Regions from separate parts of the Bradyrhizobium zaerense genome, predicted to be linked through region 1. Evidence: predicted binding sites of a transcription regulator. Region 1 holds the regulator's gene; each other region holds the start of a gene.
What was found. Region 1 encodes PhoB, which activates phosphate uptake and scavenging genes when phosphate is short. Its sites were predicted from a motif close to TGTCATNNANCTGTCAT; they were not measured.

Region 1 (4,175 bases):
ATCCGCTTCATCAACGATATCCTGCTCTCGGCGCCCTCGATCATCATCGGCCTGTTCATCTACGGCGCAGTGGTGGTGCCGATGCGCGGCTTCTCGGCAATCGCGGGTGCGCTGGCGCTCGCCGTGATCGTGATCCCGGTGGTGCTGCGCACGACCGAGGACATGCTGCTCCTGGTGCCGAATGCGCTGCGTGAGGCAGCTTCCGCGCTCGGCCTGCCGCGTTCGCTGGTGATCAAGCGCATTGCCTATCGTTCTGCCCGTTCCGGTCTCATCACCGGCGTGCTGCTCGCCACCGCCCGTGTTGCCGGCGAAACCGCGCCGCTGCTGTTCACCGCGTTGTCGAACCAGTTCTTCAGCCTGGGCCTGAACAAGACCATGGCGAACCTGCCGGTCACCATCAACAACTTCGTGCAGAGCCCCTATGCCTACTGGAAGCAGCTGGCCTGGAGCGGCGCGCTGCTCATCACCCTGACCGTTCTTGCCCTGAATATTGGCGCGCGCATTCTTGGCGCCGAGAGGACCGCAAAATGAGTGATCTGTCCGTATCGATGAGCGCGGCCGGTGGACTGCCGCACGCGCCGGTGCTGCCCGAGGCGCCCCCCAAGGTGACCGTGCGCAACCTGAACTTCTACTATGGCGAGCACCACGCGCTGAAGAACATCAACCTGACGCTCGGCGCCAACCGCGTCACCGCGTTCATCGGCCCGTCGGGCTGCGGCAAGTCGACCCTGCTGCGCATCTTCAACCGGATGTACGATCTCTATCCGGGCCAGCGCGCCACCGGTCAGCTCATGCTCGACCAGACCAACATCCTCGACGGCAAGCTCGACCTCAATCTGCTGCGTGCCCGCGTCGGCATGGTGTTCCAGAAGCCGACGCCGTTCCCGATGACGATCTACGAGAACATCGCTTTCGGCATCCGCCTTTACGAGAAGATCTCGAAATCGGAGATGGACGACCGCGTCGAGAAGGCGCTGCGCGGCGGCGCGTTGTGGAACGAGGTCAAGGACAAGCTCAACGCCTCCGGCCTCTCGCTGTCCGGCGGCCAGCAGCAGCGCCTCTGCATCGCCCGTACGGTCGCGGTGCGACCCGAGGTGATCCTGTTCGACGAGCCCTGCTCGGCGCTCGACCCGATCTCGACCGCCAAGGTCGAGGAGCTGATCCAGGAATTAGCCGAGAGCTACACGATTGCGATCGTCACCCACAACATGCAGCAGGCGGCCCGCGTCTCCGACAAGACCGCCTTCATGTATCTCGGCGAACTGATCGAATTCGACGACACCAGCAAGATCTTCACGTCGCCGACCGATCGGCGTACGCAGGATTACATCACCGGCCGGTTCGGCTGAGGAGACGGGACATGGGTTCTGAACATACCGCAAAGGCCTTCGATACCGATCTCCAGGAGCTCACGCGCCTGGTCGCCGAAATGGGCGGGATCGCCGAGCGCATGATCGTCGATTCCGTCGACGCCCTGATCCGCCGCGACGTCGCGCTCGGCCAGCGCGTCGTCACCACCGACGCTGAGCTCGATACGCTCCAGAGACGCATCGAGGAGCGTGCGGTGCTCACGATCGCCCGCCGCCAGCCGATGGCGGTCGACCTGCGCGAGATCGTCGGCGCCATGCGCGTTGCGACCGATCTCGAGCGCATCGGCGACCTCGCCAAGAACATGGGCAAGCGCGTCGCGGCGCTGGAGACCGATTTCCATCCGCTCAAGCTGTTCCGCGGGCTCGAGCACATGACCGATCTCGTGCAGCAGCAGGTCAAGTCGGTGCTCGACGCCTATGCCGCGCACGATCTGCCGGCGGCGATGGCGGTGTGGAAGGGTGACGAGGAAGTCGACGCCATCTGCACTTCGCTGTTCCGCGAGCTCCTCACCTACATGATGGAAGATCCGCGCAACATTTCGTTTTGCATCCACCTGATGTTCTGCGCCAAGAACATCGAACGGATCGGCGATCACGCCACCAACGTCGCCGAGACCGTGTTCTACATGATCGAAGGTCAGGCCATGACCGACAAGCGGCCGAAGGGCGACATGACAACCTTCGCCACGACCCTCCCGAATATTTGAATCATCAAGGAGCGACGGCACCATGGGCGCACGCATTATGGTGGTTGAGGACGAGGAAGCTCTGACCGAGCTTCTCCGCTACAACCTCGAAGGCGACGGCTATGACGTCGAGACGGTGATGCGCGGCGACGACGCCGATACCCGTCTCAAGGAGCATCTTCCCGATCTGATAGTGCTCGACTGGATGCTGCCCGGCCTCTCCGGCATCGAACTGTGCCGTCGGCTGCGGGCGCGATCCGACACCAAGCAGTTGCCGATCATCATGCTCACCGCGCGCGGCGAGGAGAGCGAGCGGGTGCGGGGATTGGCGACCGGCGCCGACGACTACATCGTCAAGCCGTTTTCGGTGCCCGAGCTGTTGGCCCGCGTGAAGGGCCTGCTCAGGCGTGCAAGCCCCGAGCGGCTCGCCACCGTGCTCGCCTTTGGCGATATCGAGCTCGACCGTGACAAACGGCGTGTGGCGCGCTCGGGCCGGCCGATCGATCTCGGCCCGACCGAATATCGCCTGTTGGAGTTTTTCCTGGAGCATCCCGGCCGCGTGTTCTCGCGCGAGCAGCTGCTCGACAGCGTCTGGGGCCGCGACATCTATATCGACGAGCGCACCGTCGACGTCCATATCGGCCGCCTGCGCAAGCTGCTCAATCTCGGCCGCGAGCAGGACCCGATCCGCACCGTGCGCGGTGCCGGCTATGCGCTGGATGATCGCTTTGCGAAGGCGGAGCAGGCGTAGGGTTTAGTGGGTGAGTTTGAGTGCGGCTGGGGCCACAATCCCAGCCGTCGTCCCGGACAAGCGAGCTAGCGAGCGCTGATCCGGGACCCATAACCACAAAGAGTGGTTTGGCGAACACTCGGGGTGACCACTTCGCGCAATCATTGCGCCTGGTGGCTATGGGTCCCGGATCTGCGCGCGCTTGAGGCGCGCTTGTCCGGGACGACATCGAGTTTGTTGGAGCCGTCATCAATGACGGCCGCCGTCTTGAACGTCAGAACGACTTCACCGCGACGGCTTCACCGGCGCACGGCGGCGATCCGACGCCGGCTGGTAGGCGACGCGCGAGTGCTGGGCGCAATAGGGCAGGCCCGAGAGCGCCCTGCCGCCGCAGAAGAAGAAATCCGCGCTCGAGGGATCGCCGACCGGCCAGTGGCAGGTTGCCTCGTTCAATTCAAGCAGCGACAGCCGCTGGCTCATCGGCACCACGTTGTCGTAGGTGACCGGTTCGGCCTCCATCTCGACCTCGAAGGCCTGCGCCAGCGCGGTGTTGCCGCGCGCGACGGGGCGGCTCACCCGCATCATATGCTGCGCGGGACGCGCCTTGCGCGGCCGGGGAGCAGCTGAAGACGGGCTCTTGGCGCGGCCGGACAGGCCGAGCCTGTGCACCTTGCCGATCACGGCGTTGCGGGTCACGTTGCCGAGCTCTGCCGCGATCTGGCTGGCCGAAAGTCCGGCCTCCCAGAGCTTTTTCAGCTGTTCGACGCGATCGTCGGACCAGGTCAAAACCGTCATTGCACCCTTTCCTTCGCCGCGCGCCAGCCATCCTGGGGCACACAGCGAATGCTAAGCCTCGAAAAACCCGTGCCGTCAGAATCCCTTAAGGCTCGCCGGGCGCGCCTAGAACGCCCGAACGCTTACGCCGGTACATGAGGACTTAGAGATCAGAACCGCTGCACGAGATGTCGTATCTGACAAGCCAAACGCTACAATATGGCGTGACTCACGCGCAAGAGTCTGCCGACTCGCTTCCACATGTTCCGTGGGCAAAACCCGCAAATTCGGCACCGCAAGACTACGGATTCAGCCTTTCGCGAGGCTTTCCGGCGGCATTGACACCCGTGGTGCCAAGCATAAGATAGTGACACGTGCCGCCCTTAAAAGGCGGCACGTTTCGTTTTCCGGACCAATGATGCGCTGCGCAAGGCGCGTTCAGGCCGTCTGAAACATCCAAGAGACCATCATGACCAACAGCGCCGCGCCGCATTTGCTTCCCGTTTTCGCCAGGGCCGAGATCGGCTTCGAGCGCGGCGAAGGCTGCTGGCTGATCGCCACCAACGGCGACCGCTATCTCGATTTCACCTCGGGCGTGGCGGTGAATGCGCTCGG
Region 2 (4,175 bases), 3.1 Mb from region 1:
GGATGATGTCACCCTTCTGGAAGCCGACACCGGCTGCCGGCGAGTCGTCGCCGAGCTCGGTGATGACGACGCCTTCGGTGTCGGCATCGAGATGCAGCTCGTCGGCAACCGCAGGCGTGATGGTCGAGACCTTCGCACCCTGGAACGGCGAGCGTGTCGTGATGACGAGCTCGTTGCGGCCCGAATCCGGCGCGGTCTCCAGCGCCACCGCCAGCTTCACCGGCTTGCCGCCGCGCTGCACGTCGATCTGCGCCGTACCGCCCAGCGGCCGCGTCGCGAAGCGATAGTCGAACGCGTTGGGGTCATCCACGCTCTGGCCGTCGATCGCAACGATCAGGTCGGAGGATTTCAACCCGGCCTTGGCGGCCGGCCCATTCGGGACCACGCTTGCGACCAGCGCGCCGGACGGCGAGCGCAAGCCGAGGCTTTCCGCGATGTCGGGTGTCACCGCCTGGAGACGTGCACCAAGCCAAGGACGCTTCACCGCCTTGCCGCCGCCCTTGGCGGAGGCGACGACCACACGCACCATATTCGCCGGAATCGCAAAGCCGATGCCCTGCGAGCCGCCGGAGCGCGAATAGATCGCGGTGTTGATGCCGGCGAGCTTGCCGCTCATATCGACCAGCGCGCCGCCGGAATTGCCGGGATTGATCGGGGCATCGGTCTGGATGAAGAACTGGTAGTCGGTGATGCCGACCTGGGTGCGCGCGAGCGCCGAGATGATGCCGTGGGTCACGGTCTGGCCGACGCCGAACGGATTGCCGATCGCCAGCACGACATCGCCGACCATCAGCTCATCCGAATTGGTGAAGTCGAGCGTCGGAAACTTCTCCTTGGTGTCCTTCAGGCGCAGCACCGCGAGATCGCTGCGGGTATCCTTCAGCACGATGTCGGCCTCGAACTCACGCTTGTCCGACAGCGACACCTTGACCTGGTCGGCGCCTTCGATGACGTGGACATTGGTGACGACGAGGCCGGAAGCGTCGACGATGACCCCGGAGCCGAGCGAACGCTGCATCTGCTCGGGCTGCTGGCCCGGGACGCCGAAGAAGCGACGGAAGATCGGGTCGTCCAGAAGCGGGTTGCGATTCTGCACCATCTTGGCGGCATAGACATTGACGACCGCGGGCTGCACCCGCTGGACGATTGGCGCGTACGACAACCGCAGCTCTGCCGGCGACGACGGGACGCGACGGTCCTGGGCGGACGCCAGATTGAGACTGGCCGAAAAAGCAAGGCACGATGCCGTCACGACGGCGGTCCAGATCGATCGAAACATTCCTACCTCTCGGAAAAGACGCCGGAATATAGGCGCGTTCGCCCCCCATTAGAAGGCCGCCGGACGGCAATATTCAGCCCGCTTCTGGCGCCTTTCGGGCTGCAAGCTTTGCGAGCGGGCCGACAATTTGCCTCGCCGCGCATTGGCATGACGCCCGTCATCTTGCATTCTGGACGGACGGATTCGGTTGCGACGAATTTACATCAGTGGGAACCGGCAACCGTGATGCGCCGTCGCGGAGCAGTCATCGATCGTTCTTAGGCTCTGCGCTTTCGACTTGGGAAGCTCGTCAACCGAAGGAGTGATGACGTGAGCAAAGCAAGATTCATGGCCACGGCGATTGGTCTCGCGGGCGCGCTGGCGGCCTCGCAAGTGCAGGCAGAATCGGCGAGCAATAGCGAGCAGGAGATCGCACTGCTGAAGCAGCAATTGAAAATGCTCGAGCAGAAGCTCGACAGACTGCAAAGCCAGACCACTGCGAACGCAGCGGCCACGGCGAAGACCAAGGCCGAGGTAAAGGCTGAAGCCAAAGCCGAAGCCCGCTCCGAAGCGAAGGCCGTCGTCGCCAACGCCAATGCTGCGATTCCAGTCAAGGGCCCTGCACCGGCATCCGGCGTTGTCGTAACGATGCCGAACAACCGGCCGACGATCTGCACCGCCGACCAGGCGAACTGCGTCGCCATTACCGGGCGCGTGCATTGGGATGTCGGCGGCTACGACTATCGTCCCAACACCGCGGCCACCGTGCCGCAGAGGCTCGACAGCGGCGAGAACGTCCGCCGCGCCCGCATCGGGCTCGCCGGCAAATTCTTCAACGACTGGAATTTCGCACTGGTCTATGATTTCGGCGGCACCTCCGACGGATTTGGCGGGGCAGCTCCGGGATCGCTGCCCGGCGGCGGCATCTCGGGCCTCGAGAACGCCTATCTCAGCTACACCGGCTTGAAGCCGTTCGGCGGAAGGATGGCGGTCGAAGCCGGCATCATGGACCTGCCCTACACGCTGGACGAAGCCACGAGCTCCAACGACATCATGTTCATGGAGCGGGCTTCGCCTGGCGTCATCGCCACCAACATCGCCGCCGGCGACTTCCGCTCCGCGGCCGGCACGCGGTGGTACAACGACCAGCTCTGGATCGGCGGCTATGTCACGGGACCTGCGGCGGGCGCGATCCACTCCGCCTCGAGCGCCGCGCCAGCCGGCACCAGCGAGCAGTACGGGGCCGTGGCGCGTGTTGCAGGCAATCCCATCAGCGGCAAGGACTATTCGGTGCATCTCGGCGCCGATGCGCAGTGGCTGATGCAGCCGCCGCGCAATCTCATCGCCAACACACAGACGGTCACGCTGAGCGACCGTCCGGAATTGCGTCTCGACCCGACGACGCTGGTGTCGACCGGTGCGATCGCCAATGTCTCGGGCGCGCAGGTGTACAGTCTCGAGGCGGCCGCGACCTACGGTCCGCTGATCCTCCAGGGTGAGTATTTCTGGTACAATGTCGATCGCACCGCCAACACCGGCGTGCCGCTGGTCGGTGCCTCGAGCCTGAAGTTCCAGGGCGGTTACGCGCAGGCCGGCTACGTCCTGACAGGCGAAGGTCGCAGCTACAACGCGGCCAACGCCGCCTATAACGGCGTCAAGCCGGCGCATCCGTTTTCGCTCGACGGCGGCGGCTGGGGCGCGTGGGAAGTCGCTGGACGCGTGAGCCAGATCGACCTCAACGATCAGCTCGCGACCGCCAGTGGCGTCGCCGGTGGACGCCAGACCGTCTACACGCTCGCGCTCAACTGGTATGTCAACGGCAATGTCCGCTTCATGCTCGACTACCTGCATGGCAATATCTCCAAGCAGGCCTCGCCGGTCTCGACCGCCGATGTCGGTTCGAAATTCGATGCCGTGGCGATGCGCACGCAATTTGCGTTCTGATGCGATCTACCATTGATGGAGACAAGCCATGAAGGCCGTCGGCTACAAAAAGTCGCTTCCAATCGAGGATACGAATTCGCTGATCGATTTCGAGACCGCAAAACCCGAGCCAAAGGGACGCGACATCCGTGTTGCCGTGAAGGCGATCTCGGCCAATCCGGTCGATTACAAAGTACGCAAGCGCGCCGCCCCGCCCGAAGGTGAGGTGAAAATACTGGGCTACGACGCCGCCGGCGTGGTCGACGCCGTCGGGTCCGAGGTGACGCTGTTCAAGCCGGGCGACGAGGTGTTCTACGCCGGCTCGATCCTGCGCCAGGGTACCAATTCCGAATTCCACCTGGTCGACGAGCGCATCGTCGGCAACAAGCCGAAGTCGCTCTCGTTCGCGCAGGTCGCCGCCCTGCCCCTGACTTCCATCACCGCGTGGGAATTGTTGTTCGATCGGCTCGGCGCGGTGCCCGGCAAGAGCGTCGATCCGCGCACGCTGCTGATCACCGGCGGTGCCGGGGGCGTCGGCTCGATCCTGATCCAGCTCGCCCGCCGCCTGACCGGACTGACCGTGCTCGCCACCGCGACGCGGCCGGAATCGCAAAAATGGTGCCTCGATCTCGGCGCGCATGCGGTGATCGACCATGGCAAGCCGATGAAGGAGCAGATCGAGAAGCTCAGGCTGCCGCCCGTCGCGCTGGTGGCGAGCCTCACCTTCACCGACCAGCACTACAAGGCGATCGCCGATATCATGGCGCCGCAGGGCAAGTTCGGCCTGATCGACGATCCCCCGGAATTCACCGTGAGCGTGTTCAAGGGCAAGGCGATCTCGGTGCACTGGGAATCGATGTTCACGCGCTCCTCGTTCCAGACGCCGGACATGATCGCGCAGCATCACCTGCTGGGCGACGTCGCCGACCTCATCGACAAGGGCGTCTTGCGTACCACCCTCGACCAGACCTTCGGCACGATCAACGCGTCCAAC
Region 3 (4,175 bases), 3.6 Mb from region 1:
CGCGTGAGTATACCGAACATCATTACCCTGGGCCGCATCCTGCTGGTCCCGATCATCGTCTGGGCCATCGTGTCGAGCCAAATGGAGGTCGCGTTCGCCGTCTTCCTGATCGCGGGCATCAGCGATGCCGTGGACGGCTTCCTGGCCAAGCGCTTCAACATGACGAGTGAGCTCGGCGCCCTGCTCGACCCACTTGCCGACAAGGCGCTGCTGGTCTCGATCTACATGGCCCTCGGGATCTGGGGCGCGATCCCGCGCTGGATCGTGATCCTGGTGGTGTCGCGCGACATCATGATCGTGGCGGCCGTGATCGTCTCCTGGCTGTTCGACAAGCCGGTCGAGATGAAGCCCTCGAAGGTGTCCAAACTCAACACTGTGGCCCAGGTGGGGTTCGCGGCGCTGGTGTTGGCCGCGCTTGCCTTCGGCTTCAATGCGCAGCCCTATGATATAATCCTGATGGGCCTCGTCACGGTGTTCACGCTCTCCTCCGTGTCGCTCTATCTGGTCGAGTGGCTGCGGCACATGAGCACGATCGAGGCCAACTGAACCGGGACAAGGCCCCGCAAAAGGCCAACTCGCGCTCGATACGTCTACAGTTTCAACCGAGGCCGGCGGTCCGGCATGGAGCAAAGCAAGCGTGGCAGGCCGCGTTCATCCCCGACAATTGGCGTTTTCGCTTCCGCATGCGGAGAGCCTGAGCCGGGACAACTTCCTCGAGGGGCCCGCCAATGCAGCGGGCCTCGCCTTGATCGATGGCTGGCCGGAATGGCCGAACCGCATCATGTGGCTTGCCGGCCCCGAAGGGAGCGGCAAAAGCCATCTCGCCGCGATCTGGGCCGAGGACGCCGGCGCCCGTTCCACCACAGCCAATGCGCTGACCGCCACCTCCGTCCCGGGCGCGCTCGCCACCGGCGCGCTGGTGGTCGAGGATCTCAAGGCCAAGGAATTTGACGAGCGCGCACTCTTCCACTTGATGAACCTCGCACGCGAGGACGGCGCCTACGTGCTCTTCACCGGTCGCGAGGTGCCGACGGCGCTGGATATCGAGCTCCGCGACCTGCGCTCTCGGCTTCGCACGATCCCTGTGGTTTCGCTCCTGCCACCGGACGACCAGTTGTTCCGCGGCCTGATCGTCAAATTCTGCGCCGACCGCCAGCTCACGGTGGACGAGAGCATCGTCAGCTACCTCGCCACCCGTCTGGAGCGGTCCTCGGCGGCCGCCCGACAGGCGGTGGAACTGCTCGACAGCGAGGCCCTCAGGCTGGGCCGACCGGTAACGCGGGCACTGGCCGCTGAACTGCTGCGCGACGCCTGATACAGACGACCGGCGCCCACGCCGCTTGACGCGGCGGGGCGGCGGAACATCAATGTCATCGAAACGTCATCGCACTCACACATGCTCTCCCCGGTTTTGCGCACAAGTCGCAAGTTAAGGCGAGACAGGATGGACCGACTTCTGATGGACTCTGCGCAAGCTGCTGAAATCAAAGATAAAGCCTCAGAAGCCGAGGGCCTGCCGGCGATCGCCTCGAGCCCCGAGCGGTTCATCAATCGCGAGCTGTCCTGGCTGCATTTCAACCGGCGCGTCCTGGAGGAATCGGTCAATCCCAGCCACCCCGTTCTGGAGCGGGTGCGATTCCTGTCGATTTCGGCGAATAACCTCGACGAGTTCTTCATGGTCCGCGTTGCCGGCATCAAGGCTCAGGTCCGTGAGGGCATCGCCGAGCGCAGCCCCGACGGCCTGACGCCGTCCGAGCAGCTCGCTTTGATCAACCGCACCGTCTCCCATCTTGCCTCCGACCAGCAGGCCATCTGGGCCAACCTGCGCGGCACCCTCGCCGATGTCGGCATCGTGCTGGTCGACGGCAAGGACGTCACCAAGGCGCAGCGCGCCTGGATCGAGGATTACTTCCTCGCCAATGTCTTTCCGCTGCTGACGCCGCTGGCGATCGACCCGGCCCATCCCTTCCCGTTCATTCCGAGCCTCGGCTTCACCATCGCGCTCCAGCTGACGCGTGCTGCCGACGGCAAGCAGATGAACGCGCTGATCCGCATGCCCGGCAAGATCGACCGCTTCATCCGACTGCCATCCGACGGCACGATGCGGCTGATTACGCTGGAACAGGCCACCGCGTTGTTCATCAACCGCCTGTTCCCCGGCTACAATCTCCACGGCCAGGGCGCTTTCCGCATCCTCCGCGACTCCGAGCTCGAAATCGAGGAAGAGGCCGAGGATCTCGTCCGCCTGTTCGAGACCGCGCTGAAGCGCCGCCGCCGCGGCTCGGTGATCCGCCTCGAGATCGACGCCAAGATGCCGGAGCAGCTGCGCAACTTCGTGCAGCATGCGCTCTCGGCCGCCGACGACGAGGTGTTCCTGGTCGACGGCGTGCTCGCCATGAACGAGCTCTCGCAGCTGACGCGGCTCGACCGGCCCGATCTGGAGTTCACACCCTACGTGCCGCGTCATCCCGAGCGCGTGCGCGAGCATGGCGGCGACATCTTTGCCGCCATCCGGCAGAAGGACCTCGTCGTCCACCATCCCTATGAATCCTTCGACGTGGTGGTGCAGTTCCTGCAGCAGGCCACCCGCGATCCTGATGTCGTCGCGATCAAGCAAACGCTATACCGCACCTCCAACAACTCGCCGATCGTGCGCGCACTCGCGGAGGCGGCCGAAGCCGGCAAATCTGTCACCGCGCTGATCGAATTGAAGGCGCGCTTCGACGAAGAGGCCAATATCCGCTGGGCGCGCGACCTCGAACGCGCCGGCGTGCAGGTCGTCTACGGCTTCCTCGAACTGAAGACCCACGCGAAGCTCTCGATGGTGGTGCGCCGCGAGGGCGGCAGCCTCACCACTTACGTCCACACCGGCACCGGCAATTATCATCCGGTCACCGCGCGCATCTACACCGACCTCTCCTATTTCACCTCGGAACCGACCATCGGCCGCGATGCCGCGCGCGTGTTCAACTTCATCACCGGCTACGCCGCGCCGAGCGATCTTGAGAAGATGGCGGTGTCGCCGCTGACCTTGCGCAAGCGCATCATCCAGCACATCCAGGGCGAGACCGAGCACGCCCGTCACGGCAAGCCGGGCGCGGTCTGGATGAAGATGAATGCGCTGGTCGACCCCGACATCATCGACGCGCTCTACGAGGCGTCACAGGCCGGCGTCCAGGTCGAGCTGGTGGTGCGCGGCATCTGCTGCCTGCGGCCCGGCATTCCCGGCCTGTCGGAGAACATCCGTGTCAAGTCGATCATCGGACGCTTCCTGGAACATGGCCGAATCTACTGCTTCGGCATGGGCCAGGGGCTGCCGAGCGCAAAAGCGGCTGTGTATATCTCGTCCGCGGACATGATGCCGCGCAACCTCGACCGCCGCGTCGAGGTGCTGTGTCCGTTGCAGAATCCCACGGTGCATCAGCAGGTTCTTGAGCAGATCATGGTCGCGAACCTGAAGGACAATGAGCAGAGCTGGCAATTGTTGCCCGACGGGTCCTCAACGCGTATGAAGACCGCGAAGGGCGAGGAGCCTTTCAACGTCCACAACTACTTCATGACAAATCCGAGTCTGTCTGGCCGTGGAAAGTCGCTCAAGGAATCGTCTCCGCGTCGTCTCACGCGCCGTAATGAACGTCATCAATCCTGATCGGGGATCGCCGACGTGAAACGACCGCGCAAGCGCGGCTCGAGCGTCGCGGTCATCGACATCGGCTCCAACTCGGTCCGTCTCGTCGTCTACGAGGGGCTGACACGCAGCCTCATTCCGATCTTCAACGAGAAGACGCTGTGCGGCCTCGGCCGCGAGGTGCAGAGCACCGGCCTGCTTGCGCCCGATGCGGTCGCCAAGGCGCTGACCTCGCTCAAGCGCTTTCGCGCGCTGTGCCGGGTGATGCAGGTCGGCCGCGTGTTTGCGATTGCGACCGCGGCGTGCCGCGACGCCTCCAACGGCCCCGACTTCATCGCCAGAGCCGAGCGCATCTGCGCCGTCAAAATCGAGATATTGTCCGGCCCGCGCGAGGCGCGGCTGTCGGCGCTGGGCGTGATCTCGGGGATTCATCATCCCGATGGCATCGTCGGCGATCTCGGCGGCGGCTCGCTCGAATTGATCGACGTGCGCAAAAACAGCGTGCGCAGCGGCGTCACGTTGCCGCTCGGCGGTCTCGCACTCCAGG
Region 4 (4,175 bases), 1.2 Mb from region 1:
GGGATCAAGCAGGCGGTGCGTATAGTCGAAGGTCGGTCCGAGGATCTGGCCGCCGGGAATGTCCTTGAAGGTCGAGGACACCCGCCGCTGCACCCGCATCGCACCGGTGTCGACCGGCTCGCTGGCGCCGAAGCGCGGCAAGGTGGCGCGGAAGGCGCGAACCAGGAAGATCGCCTCGATCAGATCGCCGCGCGCCTGCTTGATCGCGAGCGCCGCGAGCTCGCGATCATAGAGCGAGCCCTCGCTCATGACGCGGTCCACGGCGAGGCCGAGCTGCTCCGAGATCTGGTCGAGCGTGATTTCCGCAACGCTTCTGTCGCCACGCCGCGCGTTCGCCAAAAGGCGGTGGGCGTTCTCGATGGCGCGTTCGCCGCCTTTGACTGCGACATACATGCTTCAGCTTCCCTTGTTCGCGACACGCGTGGTGCGCGGGATCGCAACCACGGCGTCGTCCGCGACCAGCACCACATCGATGCCGCGCGGAAACAGCGCCTCGTTGAGGCGCAGCCGTTCGAAAAGATCGGCGGGCTTGATCGTCGCCTGGAGCGTTGCGACACCATCGATCCCAGGGCCGCGCAGCTCGAAGCTGCGGCCGGCATCCAGGCAGTCGACCTGGAGGATCAATGTGGTGGACCTGTCAGGATATTCGTTGCTACCGAGCGCGAAGCGCTCCAGCGCTGGAAGCAAATTGCCATCGCTGATCAACGCGAAGCTCGCGATCGAAGAATCCTGGATCACCGGCGCGCCGGTGTGGAATTTCAGCCATTTCACCAATTCGGGGCTTTCCGTCATCCGTGCATCGAGCCAGAGCGGCGTATCGTGATCGAACAGCGTTAGCGCGATCGCGGCGGTGCCGCGCATCATCGGCCCGGGTGTTCCCGCCATCGGCACGATGCGCTGGACCGAACCCGGCCGCGCCATCGCGTCCATGACCGAGCGAAAGGTCGACTGCGCCGACAAGACCTTGTCGACGAAACCCGGCGGCAGTTCCGCAATCGTGGTCATCGCTTCACCCCTCACCGCGCACCATGGTGTAGAAATCAACCTTTGTCGCGGCGGTCTCTTCCGCCGCCCGCTTGCGCCGGATCATAAGCTGCTCACGCAACGGCGCGATAACGTCCTGCTCGACGGCCGCGCTAAAATCCCGTGACTGCGCCAGCGCGTCGCACAGCGCGATCAGCCGCGCCTTGTCGCCATCGCGCCCGAGCGTATAGCCGAACCCGACCTCACCGCTCGCAAGCCGCACCGCGGCGCGCGACACCGTCGCCTCGCCGAGGTTGAACGGCGCACCGTCGCCGCCAACCCTGCCTCGCAGCATGACGAGGCCGTTTTCGGGCTCGCGCAGATCCTCATGGCTGGGCAGGGCGAGGCTGCGGAGGCGAGCGGCGATCGCGCCCGCCTCCGCGTGCGCCAGCACGGCCATCGCGGCCTTGCGCCGGGCTTGCTGATTATCGTGCTGGGTCACCGATCTCACCGAACTTGCCGAATTCAAGTTGTCTATGATACTAGACAACTTGATACGGAAGCGCCATGACTGTTTCGTGACAAAGCCGTGATTTTCGGGCTAGGCTGACCGGCGATATGAGCATGCAGGACACCGCCTCTTCAGGCGTCGCGTTGTGGCGCCTCGTTGCCGACGGCATCGAGCGCGGCATCGCCGACGGCCGCTTCGCCGCGGGCGACAAGCTGCCCGGCGAGATGGAAATCGCCGAAACCTATCGCGTCAATCGCCACACCGTGCGGCGCGCGCTCGCGGCCCTTGCCGAGCGCGGCCTGGTGCGTGCCGAACGCGGTAGCGGAACCTATGTCGAGGCGCAGCGCCTCGCTTATCCCTTGCGCTCACGCACGCGGTTTTCCGAGATCGTCGGCGCCGGCGGCCGCGAGCCGCGCGGCCAGTTGATCGAGGCCTCCGACGACGTCGCAACCCGCGAGCTTGCGCGCGAGCTGGGCTTGAAGGTCGGCGCGCCGCTGGTCCGGATCGAAGCGATTCGCTTGGCCGACCGCACGCCGATCTGCGTCTCCACCACATGGCTGTCGGCAGAGTTGTTTCCGGGCGCAGGCAGCGTCTTCGCCGCGACGCGCTCGATGACCAAGCTGCTCGCGCATTACGGTGTGCGCGACTATCGCCGCGGCGCGACCCGGATCACGGCCGGCATCGTCGATGCCACCGATGCCGCGCGGCTCGATCTGCCGCTCGGTCGGCCCATCCTGGTGGTCGATGCCACCGACCACGATCTCGACAACAAGCCGCTGGTGACCAAGCATTCGCGCTTCGTGGCGGAACGGGTGGAGTTCCTGGTAGACAACGGGTGAACGAGTGCCAAGCGCGCGGTGCACCTCTCCCCTTGTGGGAGAGGTCGGATCGCATCGCAAGATGCGATCCGGGTGAGGGGTCTCTCTCCGCGGGTGAATCTCTTGCAGCTGAATTGCGGAAGCAACCCTCATCCGGCGCTTCGCGCCACCTTCTCCCACAAGGGGAGAAGGGAGGAAAGAATCGTAGTGTGGGCAAAGGCGCACTTGCGCCGTGCCCACCATCTCTCCCCGATGTCTAAACGAACGTGGTGGGCACGCTTCCGCCTTCGCTCTCCGAGCTACGGCGGACAAGTCGCTTTGCCCACCCTACGGCAGCTGCGATCAGGCGACAGCCCTTCGTCCAATGATGGCGAAGCGAAGTTTGCCGGAAATGAAATCGATCGCGGCGACGGCGACCAGAATCATCAGGATCAGGAACGACACCTTCTGCCATTCCAGCACGCGGATCTGCTCGGCGAGCTGGAGCCCGATGCCGCCGGCACCGACGATGCCGATGATGGTGGCGGAGCGCGTGTTGGATTCGATGAAATAGAGCACCTGACCGGCAATCACGGGCAAAGCCTGCGGCAGCAGCCCGAAGCGGATCTCGTGCAAGGCGCTGCCGCCGGAAGCGCGAATGCCTTCGACCTGCTTCTGGTCGGCGCCCTCGATCGCCTCGGAGAACAGCTTACCGAAGGCGCCGAAATCCGACACCGCGATGGCGAGCACACCGGCGAACGGACCAAGCCCGACGACATTGATCCACACTAGCGCCCAGATCAGCGTATCGACGCCCCGGATCGAATCGAGGAAGCGGCGGACCGGGAATCGCAGCACCATTGACGGCACGACGTTGCGCGCGGCAAGCAGGCTGACCGGAAGCGCGAACAGCGCCGCCAGCGTGGTGCCAAGCAGCGCGATGGAGAGCGTCTCGCCCATCGCCTTCAGATAGAGCGGCAGCGACGAGCCGGGATCGGGCGGGATCATCATCATGCTGATCCAGCCGAGCTGGCTGAGGCCGTTGAAGAGCCGTGACGGCGAGAAATCGAGATCGACCAGGCCATAGATGAAAATGGCGAGCGCTGCGACGATCATGGCCGGCGTCGCGAGCCGCGCCGAGGCCGGCCGCTCGAACAGATCGGGATAGCGCGCGCGCATCTGCGCGGTGTCGACTTCGGACGGCTTGCTCACGTCCGCGCCTCCTTGCCGAACAACCGGCCGCGCACCCAGCCGGTCGTGATGTCGATCAGGAAGACCGTGACGATGATGGTGACGAGAATGGCGCTGACGTCGGAGTAGTAGAACTTGCGGATCGCGACGATGAGCTCCTGCCCGATACCGCCGGCGCCGACGAAGCCCATCACCGAGGCCTCACGCACATTGATCTCGAAGCGGAGCAGCGCGTAGCTGGCATAGCCCGCCGAGACCTGCGGCAGGATCGCAAAACGCATGCACGAGACCCAGCTCGCACCGGTCGAGCGGATGCCTTCAACTGGCTTCATGTCGGCATTTTCGACAAGCTCTGCGAACTGTTTGCCGAGCGCGCCGGTGGTATGGATGGCGATGGCGAGAACGCCGGCCATCGGGCCTAAGCCGAAGGCGATCACGAAGATAAGCGCGAAGACGATGCCAGGCACGGTGCGGGCGAATTCCAGCAGCCGGCGCACCGTGAATCGCAGCCAGGACGACGGCGAGGTGTTTTCGGCCGCGAAGAAATTCAGGCACAGCGCGAACATCGCGCCGATCAGCGTGCCGACATAGCTGATCAGCAGCGTCTCGCCCAGCATCTTCAGCCATTTGTGCCAGCCCCAGAACCATTCGGCGAAATCGGTCCAGACCCGCTGGCCATTGTCGAGCGTGAGAATGCGGTCGAAATAGCTGAT

Region 2: a site for PhoB is predicted at 1,511-1,527, ahead of AB8Z38_RS03360 (OprO/OprP family phosphate-selective porin). Genes of this name have one in related genera too.
Region 3: a site for PhoB is predicted at 1,369-1,385, ahead of AB8Z38_RS08565 (RNA degradosome polyphosphate kinase). Genes of this name have one in related genera too.
Region 4: a site for PhoB is predicted at 1,531-1,547, ahead of phnF (phosphonate metabolism transcriptional regulator PhnF). Genes of this name have one in related genera too.

What each region holds. Positions count from the first base shown of each region.
Region 1 covers NZ_CP165734.1:5,352,099-5,356,273, forward strand. Annotated here, with positions in the region: gene pstA (phosphate ABC transporter permease PstA) at 1-531, shown strand, start outside; gene pstB (phosphate ABC transporter ATP-binding protein PstB) at 528-1,349, shown strand; gene phoU (phosphate signaling complex protein PhoU) at 1,361-2,077, shown strand; gene phoB (phosphate regulon transcriptional regulator PhoB) at 2,100-2,807, shown strand; gene AB8Z38_RS25715 (GcrA family cell cycle regulator) at 3,072-3,581, opposite strand; gene AB8Z38_RS25720 (aspartate aminotransferase family protein) at 4,030-4,175, shown strand, end outside.
Region 2 covers NZ_CP165734.1:678,257-682,431, reverse strand. Annotated here, with positions in the region: gene AB8Z38_RS03365 (DegQ family serine endoprotease) at 1-1,279, opposite strand, end outside; gene AB8Z38_RS03360 (OprO/OprP family phosphate-selective porin) at 1,607-3,202, shown strand; gene AB8Z38_RS03355 (zinc-binding alcohol dehydrogenase family protein) at 3,231-4,175, shown strand, end outside.
Region 3 covers NZ_CP165734.1:1,704,917-1,709,091, forward strand. Annotated here, with positions in the region: gene AB8Z38_RS08555 (CDP-alcohol phosphatidyltransferase family protein) at 4-546, shown strand; gene AB8Z38_RS08560 (DnaA ATPase domain-containing protein) at 638-1,315, shown strand; gene AB8Z38_RS08565 (RNA degradosome polyphosphate kinase) at 1,460-3,649, shown strand; gene ppx (exopolyphosphatase) at 3,665-4,175, shown strand, end outside.
Region 4 covers NZ_CP165734.1:4,129,000-4,133,174, forward strand. Annotated here, with positions in the region: gene AB8Z38_RS19960 (carbon-phosphorus lyase complex subunit PhnI) at 1-393, opposite strand, end outside; gene phnH (phosphonate C-P lyase system protein PhnH) at 397-1,005, opposite strand; gene phnG (phosphonate C-P lyase system protein PhnG) at 1,010-1,423, opposite strand; gene phnF (phosphonate metabolism transcriptional regulator PhnF) at 1,582-2,313, shown strand; gene phnE (phosphonate ABC transporter, permease protein PhnE) at 2,635-3,450, opposite strand; gene phnE (phosphonate ABC transporter, permease protein PhnE) at 3,480-4,175, opposite strand, start outside.